Regions from separate parts of the Devosia sp. A449 genome, predicted to be linked through region 4. Evidence: predicted binding sites of a transcription regulator. Region 4 holds the regulator's gene; each other region holds the start of a gene.
The links. The regulator LexA, encoded in region 4, represses DNA repair genes until DNA is damaged. The targets are predictions, from matches to a motif close to TGTTCNNNNTGTGTTCNG.

Region 1: the regulator LexA is predicted to act here: its motif matches at 920-937, upstream of ACX3OW_RS16395 (2'-5' RNA ligase family protein).
Region 2: the regulator LexA is predicted to act here: its motif matches at 1,201-1,218, upstream of recA (recombinase RecA).
Region 3: the regulator LexA is predicted to act here: its motif matches at 879-896, upstream of ACX3OW_RS00505 (helicase-related protein).

The regions. Positions count from the first base shown of each region.
Region 1 covers NZ_JBTMWU010000006.1:131,962-134,165, reverse strand. Annotated here, with positions in the region: gene ACX3OW_RS16400 (acyltransferase family protein) at 1-289, shown strand, start outside; gene ACX3OW_RS16395 (2'-5' RNA ligase family protein) at 293-907, opposite strand; gene guaA (glutamine-hydrolyzing GMP synthase) at 1,082-2,204, opposite strand, start outside.
Region 2 covers NZ_JBTMWU010000002.1:290,878-293,081, reverse strand. Annotated here, with positions in the region: gene recA (recombinase RecA) at 45-1,118, opposite strand; gene araD1 (AraD1 family protein) at 1,408-2,204, shown strand, end outside.
Region 3 covers NZ_JBTMWU010000001.1:104,992-107,195, reverse strand. Annotated here, with positions in the region: gene ACX3OW_RS00505 (helicase-related protein) at 999-2,204, shown strand, end outside.
Region 4 covers NZ_JBTMWU010000002.1:549,564-551,767, forward strand. Annotated here, with positions in the region: gene ACX3OW_RS08550 (cold-shock protein) at 41-253, opposite strand; gene ACX3OW_RS08555 (NUDIX hydrolase) at 514-927, opposite strand; gene lexA (transcriptional repressor LexA) at 975-1,688, opposite strand; gene ACX3OW_RS08565 (molybdopterin molybdotransferase MoeA) at 1,776-2,204, opposite strand, start outside.

The DNA.
Region 1 (2,204 bases), on a different contig from region 4:
GGCCAAGGTCGGGCTGCTCAGCTTCTCCTGGTATCTGATCCACGAAAATATCGGCATCAGCTTCCTGACCACGCTGGATATCTATCTGCCGGCCCAAATCGCTCTGGTGCTGGCGATGATCTCGACCTTCTGCATTGCCGTGGTCTTCGCCCATCTGGTCGAACACCGCTTCCGCAAGCCCGTCGAAAAACTGGCCATGACCATTCTGGATTGGCTAGGCAACCAAGGCCGCGGCCTGAGCCTCCTGCGCAACGCCCCGCTGGCCGTTGCACCCGCAGCGGCTGAATAGGCATTAGCCCAGCACCCACTCTCCCAGATAGTCCGGCCGTCGCATTCCCGGCGTGGTGTGCACCAGCCAGAATGCCCGCACCGGCCAACGATAGGCCCGCCGTAGCGGTGTCTCTGGCAGCCGCTCGGGGCTGTACCAGATCGTCAGATGCGGCACGACCTTGCGCGGCCCAACCGGCAGGCCGAGCCGCTGCAGCTGTTGCCGAATGTCGCCATAGAGCCCCAGCAAATCATGCGCGCCATTACTGCAGGTCAGCACGGTTGGAAATTGCCTTCGCCCGCCCGTTCCGGCTCGCTTGCCGGACAAGCTCAGCACCTGGTCAAAACTGACGGTGAACCCCGGCCGCCGCACGGCCCCGCCAGCCTCAAGCGCTTCGTCCAGCCGATCCTGCGTAATTTCCCGGCCTTGCTGCACACAGTGGAGCGAGACATGCAGCCGATCGGCTCGTACCAGATTGCGCGCCCCAACACGCCGTGCCAGCAGCATCGCGCCGCGTTCAATGTCCTGCGCCACGGCCGGCGGCGGCACCAGGGTGAAATAATAGCGATGGTCCAGCGCCCGCTGGGTCGCTGCATCTTGAGGCGGCGCGCCGCCGAAAAGCTCCAACTGCATATCCATGATGGCACCGTTTGTTCTCTATTTGTTCTAAAATAGAGCGGCCGCAATGGAGCGTCAATCGTGTCATAGATCACGATCTGATCCCGCGAGGGCGGGATCGACATGTGGTTAGGGCAGGCTGGCGCTTCCCGCCTGCGCGGGAAGCTGGGACGTCTCAGCTAAACTAGCCGCGGCTTATTCCCACTCGATGGTGCCGGGCGGCTTGCTGGTCACGTCATAGACGACGCGATTGATGCCGCGCACTTCGTTGATGATGCGGGTGGCGGTCTTGCCGAGAAAGTTCATGTCGAACTGGTAGAAATCGGCAGTCATACCATCGACCGAGGTCACCGCGCGCAGCGCGCAGACGAACTCATAGGTCCGCCCGTCGCCCATGACGCCGACGGTCTGCACCGGCAGCAGCACGGCAAAGGCCTGCCAGATCTTGTCATACTGGCCCGACTTGCGGATTTCATCGAGATAGATGGCGTCGGCCCGGCGCAGCAGGTCGAGTTTTTCCGGGGTGATGCCGCCGGGGCAACGGATGGCGAGGCCCGGACCGGGGAAGGGGTGGCGGCCGATAAAGCTCTCGGGCAGGCCCAGCTCACGGCCCAGCGCCCGCACTTCATCCTTGAACAGCTCGCGCAGCGGCTCGACCAGTTCCATATTCATGCGCTCGGGCAGGCCACCCACATTGTGGTGGCTCTTGATGGTCACCGAGGGACCGCCGGTGAACGACACCGATTCGATCACGTCGGGATAGAGCGTCCCCTGGGCCAGGAACTTGGCGCCGCCGAGCTTCTTGGCTTCCGCCTCGAAGGTTTCGATGAACAGCCGGCCGATGATCTTGCGCTTGGTCTCGGGGTCCGACTGGCCCTCCAGCTCGCTCAAAAACACCTTGGACGCGTCCACATGCACCAGCGGGATATTGTACTGGTCGCGGAACATGGTGACGACCTGTTCGCTCTCATTGAGCCGCATCAAGCCGTGGTCGACATAGATGCAGGTCAGCTGGTCGCCGATGGCTTCGTGGATCAGCACGGCAGCGACCGAGGAATCGACCCCGCCCGACAGCCCGCAAATCACCTTGTTGCTGCCGACCTGGGCGCGGATCTTCTCGACCATCTTGCTGCGATAGGCCGACATGGTCCAGTTGGACTCGATGCCGCAAATCTGGTGGACGAAATTGGCGTAGAGCTTGCCGCCGTCCGGGGTGTGCACCACTTCGGGGTGGAACTGCACCGCCCAAATGCGGCGCGCCTCATTGGCGATCATGGCATAAGGCGCGTTGGCCGAGGTGCCGACGACCTCAAAGCCC
Region 2 (2,204 bases), 260 kb from region 4:
CGCTTGCGCGATGCCTCGAAAAATCCCTGCATGGGAAGGTCGTCTTATTCGCCGTCATCCGCCGCGTCGTCACCACCGGATACCAGCAGCACTTCGCCCAGCAGACCCGAGCTTTCGCGCACGCCACGCTCAATGGTGGCCGCTGCTTCCGGATTATCCTTGAGGAACTGGCGCGCATTCTCGCGGCCCTGTCCCAGACGCTGGCTGTCCCAGGAGAACCAGGCGCCGGACTTTTCAATAATGCCCGCCTTGACGCCCAGATCGAGCAATTCGCCGGTCTTGGAAATGCCTTCGCCATACATGATGTCGAACTCGACCTGACGGAATGGCGGGGCCAGTTTGTTCTTGACCACTTTGACACGGGTCTGGTTGCCGACGATTTCCTCGCGGTCCTTGAGGGCGCCGATACGGCGGATATCAAGGCGTACCGAAGCGTAGAACTTGAGCGCGTTGCCGCCGGTCGTGGTTTCGGGCGAACCATACATCACGCCGATCTTCATGCGGATCTGGTTGATGAAGATGACCAGGCATTTCGACTTGGAGATCGACGAGGTCAGCTTGCGCATGGCCTGGCTCATCAGGCGAGCCTGCAGGCCCGGCAGCGAGTCGCCCATTTCGCCTTCGAGTTCGGCGCGCGGGGTGAGCGCAGCGACCGAATCGATCACCAGCACGTCGATGGCACCGGAGCGCACCAGCGTATCGGTGATTTCGAGCGCCTGCTCGCCGGTATCGGGCTGGGAGATCAGCAGATCATCGACGCTGACGCCGAGCTTGCGGGCATAAATCGGATCGAGCGCATGTTCGGCGTCGACAAAGGCGCAGATGCCGCCGGATTTCTGGGCTTCGGCGATGACATGCAGCGCCAGCGTGGTCTTGCCCGAGCTTTCCGGCCCGAAGATTTCCACGACTCGCCCCTTGGGCAGGCCGCCAATGCCCAGGGCGATGTCGAGACCGAGCGAGCCAGTGGAGATTGCCTCCACTTCGATCGCCGACGCCTCACCCAGGCGCATGATTGAGCCCTTGCCGAAATTGCGCTCAATCTGGCTGAGCGCCGCAGCAAGTGCCTTGTCCTTATCCATCGATCCACCTTCAACTACACGAAGCGACGCGTTCGCCATCTATTCTCTCCTTATTCCACGCTCTTGGAGGCTGCGCAACGCGCGGGCACCGCAGGTGGTCATGCATTGAATGTACGCTATTTGTTCTCATCTTGTTCTTGTGCTGTCAAGGGACAAAATGAGAACATCGGCATCTGGCCACAGAATCGCCCGGCCCTGGCGACAGTCTATGCCGGACCGCCCCGTCAGGCCCGCGCACAATAAGTATGATTTTTGACTTGCCTGACCGTTCCATGTTGCGCTTTATGCCAGCGATCGCGCCATAAGGGCCTAGCGAAGGAGCCGCGCCATGAATTTGATCCAGTTTTTTGATCCAAACGGCGAACGCGCCGTGGGCGCGGTGCAGGACGGGGTGGCCCGCGTCGTTACTGGCGCCACCAGTGTCTACGCGCTGGCCAGCGCAGCCCTCGCCCGCAATATCGGGCTGGGGGCGCTGGTCGCCGAACAGGGGCTTGGCGAGACCGTGGACCGCACCGCCATCCTGGCCGAAGGCCGCATGCTGGCGCCGGTCGACCATCCCGATCCAGCCCATCTCTATCTGACCGGCACCGGCCTCACCCATCTCGGCTCGGCCGCCACGCGCGACGCCATGCACCAGTCCAGCGGCGCCAAAGCCGAAGAGACCCTCACCGACTCGATGAAGATGTTCCGCATGGGCGTCGAAGGCGGCAAGCCGGCCAACGGCCTCAAGGGCGTACAGCCGGAGTGGTTCTACAAGGGCAATGGCTATTCGGTGGTCAATCCGGGCCATCCGATTCCCTCGCCCGGCTTTGCCCTCGACGCCGGCGAGGAGCCGGAAATCGCCGGCATCTATCTCATCGACCAGAACGGCCAGCCGCGCCGGCTGGGCTTTGCCCTGGCCAATGAGTTTTCCGATCACGTGACCGAGCGGATCAACTACCTGTTCCTGGCCCATTCCAAGCTGCGCGCCTGCGCCTTTGGGCCGGAATTGCGGGTCGGCGATCTGCCGGCGCATATCGAAGGCAAGTCGCGCATCTGGCGTGACGGCAAGCTGCTGTGGGAAAAGCCGTTCCTGTCGGGTGAGGATAATATGAGCCACACCATCGCCAATCTGGAATATCACCA
Region 3 (2,204 bases), on a different contig from region 4:
GTCCCGCTTCGGGACGGTCAACGGCTTTATTACCAATTTTGCCCCGCCATAGTGGCTGCGGCCGTGGCCATAGAGGTTAACGGCCGCCGGCCGGGCGCGGATTTTCGCGCAATGTTCTGCTCACAAACGGGCAGAATCGGCCGAAATTAACCCTTTTCTAACCAAGGTGAACCGGTTTGCGCCGTGCCGGCGCCGGCGCGACGTCATTTCGGCCCCTCTTGTGTCCCAGCCCGCTCCCGCCACCACATCTGGCCGTGAACAAACCCGCATTTTGCCTGTTCGCCCGATTCTGTCCCTGTTCGTTCCCGGTTTGGTTCGATGGTGAACGGAGCGGCGGATGGGCGGGCGATTGTGTCCAGATATGGGAATGGTGATGACCCCCGATCTCGCAGTCGACACCCTCCCCCTTGCGGGGAGGGATCAAGGGTGGGGGTGAGTCACGGGCACGGCGCTTGCGGCGAGATACCCCCACCCGGCTCGATCACGGACTTAGCGAAGGGCTAAGTCCTATCTCGCTGTCCCTCCCCGCAAGGGGGAGGGTGGGCCGACTGCGCGTGCGGTAGAATTGCCCCCGCCTGTCCCACTCCGGCACGGTCAATTGCCTGTTTCCTCAATTTGCGTCGCGCCGCCCCATAGCCGCCGCACCCCGCGTCATAAATCTGCCAAAAATCTTTGCCAGACAAGGATTTACCGCGCGTTTACTTTTGCCCGTTTCCGGCCGAAATTAACCTGCCGGTAACCAAGCTGAACGGATTTTTGGCTGTTTCCCGGTCGCAGCCCCGATTTCGCCATCCTCTGGTGTCCGAAGCCGCTGCCGCTACCACTGCTAGCCGTGAACGAAACCAGATTCTGTGAGTCGCGCCGATTCGGTGCCGTTTCGTTCCCTGCTTGTTCCTGCCGTTAACCGGCGTGGCAAAAGGGTCGCAAAGCCTGTCCTTTCTTGGGACAAACGCCGGACCATCTCGCAACCGCCATCGTGACCGCCTACATTGTCGGCAATGACTTTCGCGCCCCCTCAGTCGGTCAAGGCGATTCTTGGCCCCACCAATACCGGCAAGACCTATTTTGCCATCGAGCGCATGCTGGCCCATCCCACCGGGATGATCGGCCTGCCGCTGCGTTTGCTGGCGCGCGAGGTGTATCAGCGCTGCGTCGAGCGGGTGGGCGAGGGCGCGGTGGCGCTGGTGACCGGCGAGGAGCGCATCGTGCCGGCGCGGCCGCGCTTCTGGGTCTGCACCGTCGAAGCCATGCCGATGGATATCCGCGTCGATTGCGTCGCCATCGACGAAATCCAGACCGCCACCGATTTCGACCGCGGCCATGTGTTTACCGACCGCATCCTGCATGCGCGCGGCAGCAGCGAAACCCTGCTGCTCGGCGCCGCCACCATGGAGCCGGTGATCCGCCGGCTATTGCCGCATTGCGAAATCATCGACCGGCCCCGGTTTTCCCACCTGACCTATGCCGGGTCGAAGAAAATCTCGCGCCAGCCCGAACGCAGTGCCATCGTCGCCTTCTCGGCGCGGCAGGTCTATGCCATCGCCGAATTGATCCGGCGCGAGCGCGGCGGCGCCGCCGTGGTGATGGGGGCGCTCAGCCCGCGCACCCGCAATGCCCAGGTGGAACTGTATCAGAATGGCGATGTGGATTTTCTGGTCGCCACCGATGCCATCGGCATGGGGCTGAACCTCGATATCCACCATGTCGCCTTTGCCGATGACAGCAAATTCGATGGCCATACCAGCCGTCCGCTGACCCCGGCCGAGCTGGGCCAGATCGCCGGCCGTGCCGGTCGCCATGCCCGCAATGGCACCTTTGGCGTCACCGGCGGCACCGAGGGATTCGATGAAGAAATGGTCGTGGCGCTCGAAACCCACGACTTCGCTCCGGTAAAAGTGCTGCAATGGCGCAACAATCAGCTGGATTTCAGCTCCATCGATGCGTTGCGCTATAGCCTCGAAGCCACCCCCGACCACCGCAGTCTGACCAGGGTGCCGATTGCCAAGGATCAGCATGCCCTCGAGTTCGTTGCCCGCAATGAGGCGGGTAAGCTGGCCCGGGGCCTCGATGGGGCGCGCCTGCTGTGGGAGTGCTGCCAAATCCCTGATTATCAAGGGATTTCGCCGGCCAATCATGGAGAAATCGTCACCCGAATTTACTCGGATTTAGTCAAGCGCGGCAAGGTTGACGCGGACTGGATTGCC
Region 4 (2,204 bases):
CCCTTGACCGAGCAGCGCCGAAGCGCGCTCGCCTTGCTAACTAGAGCAGGGTCAGGTTCGTTGCCGATTCCTTGCCGTCACGGCCGGTCTCGAGCTCGTAGGTCACCTTGTCGTTCTCATACAGGCCCTGCAGGCCCGAACGCTGAACAGCGGAGATGTGGACGAAGGCATCCTTGCCGCCATTTTCAGGCGAAATGAAGCCGAAGCCCTTGGTGGTGTTGAAGAATTTGACGGTGCCGGTGATGACGGACATGATAGTTTCCTTGTGCTCTTACGAGCGGTTATCCAATGGCAACACGCCAAAGGAAAATAACGTTCGCATGGTAGAGAAGGAAGCCACGGTCCGGCACGCCGGCATTAGGCAGCCGACTTAGGCTGAAAACGTATGCCCACTATGTGGCACGAAATGGCGCCGATTGCAAGGTCTCGCGAATAGTGGTTGCAAGAACAATGCAGCAGCCCAAGCAAACCGCCTGCCTGCTTGCTGTTCATCCCCGCCACACCGGCAGTGGGCTACGCCAACGCCGCCCTGATATGGGCCAGCGCCCGGACGAAGATCGGGTGCCAGTCGGGACCCGGCTCGGCCGCCAGCGGCCACCAGAAAAAAGCAAAGCGGTGGCCGCCATCATCCGCGGTGTCAAAAAGCCAGCGTGATTCCAGCGGTCCGGCCTCAACGCGCACAAAATGCCAGAGTTGATCGGGAGCGATAGCAAGGCTGCTGCCCAGGTCGGACGTCACAATGGCTTGGGTGAGGCCGGACTCCTCGGCCAGTTCGCGGAGCGCTCCGGTGGCGATAGTCTCATCAGCCTCAAGCGTGCCCTTGACCAGTTGTACGCCGGCGAGCGGATGCCGAAACACCAGCAGCTCCGGCCCGTCAGACGTGGGGCGGAGCAGCACAGGGCAAAGCTTTTCGATGGGAGCCGGCATGCGAGGATTTATGCCCGTCATGCCGGCCAAAGGTCAAAGCCGTCGGCTCAGTATTTGCGCAAAAGTCCAACCAGACGACCCTGCACCTTGACCCGGTCAGGCGGGAAAATGCGGGTTTCATAGGCGGGATTGGCCGCTTCCAGCGCGATTGTATTCCCCTTGCGGCGCAGGCGTTTAAGGGTTGCTTCCTCATCATCTACCAGAGCAACGATGATCTCGCCGGTGCTGGCGACATCCTGCTTCTTGATGAGCACGGTATCGCCATCGAAAATGCCGGCATCGATCATCGAGTCGCCGCGCACTTCGAGCGCGTAATGCTCGCCGCTGCCCAGCATTTCGGGCGGCACCATGATGGTGTGGGAATGGGTCTGGATCGCCTCGATCGGCGTGCCGGCGGCGATGCGGCCCATGACCGGGATGGCGATCGGCCTTGCATAGTCATCAGCGGCCGACATGCGCGAGGGGGGCGACGCCACCTTGCCCAGATTGCCTTCGATGACCGAGGGCTCGAAGCGGGTCTTGCGGCCGCCAAGCGATGGGTTCATCGAATCGGGGAGCTTGACCACCTCCAATGCCCGGGCCCGGTTGGGCAGGCGGCGGATGAAGCCACGTTCCTCGAGTGCGGTGATCAGCCGGTGGATGCCCGATTTGGATGCCAGGTCGAGCGCATCCTTCATCTCATCAAAGGATGGTGGAATACCGCTTTCCTTCATCCGCTCGTGGATGAACATCAGCAGCTCGTGTTGTTTGCGCGTGAGCATGGACCCCTCGGGAGCAGAATCGGAACATAGACGGAACGACCATACGTGTTCCAGTTATGTTCTGCAATATCCCTTGGGCTTTTACTGTCAGAAACCGTCCACGGGGAGGGCTTCGACTAGCGTGCCGGCGGGTTGGCCGGGGTCGTTTTCGGGCTGGATAATCAGCATATCGGCGCGCGCCAGCGACGAGGTATGGCCGCTGTCGGTTTGCGAAATAGGCAGCAATTGCAAGCCGTTAGCTGTGTGCAATAGCTGCGCGCGCATGAAGTGGCGGCGGGCAGTATTGGGTGGGGTCGGACCAGCCAGCGGAAGGTGCCAGGGGGTGGGTTCGGGGTGGCCGAGCCAGGCGCGGAGGGCAGGGCGGATGAAGACCATGGCGGTGACCATGGCGGAGACCGGATTTCCGGGCAGGCCGAAGATCAGCGTCTTGCCTTTTGTCCCAAACATCAAGGGCTTACCGGGGCGCATGTTGATGCGCCAGAAGTCCAGCTTCACGCCGAGATCGAGCAAAACCGC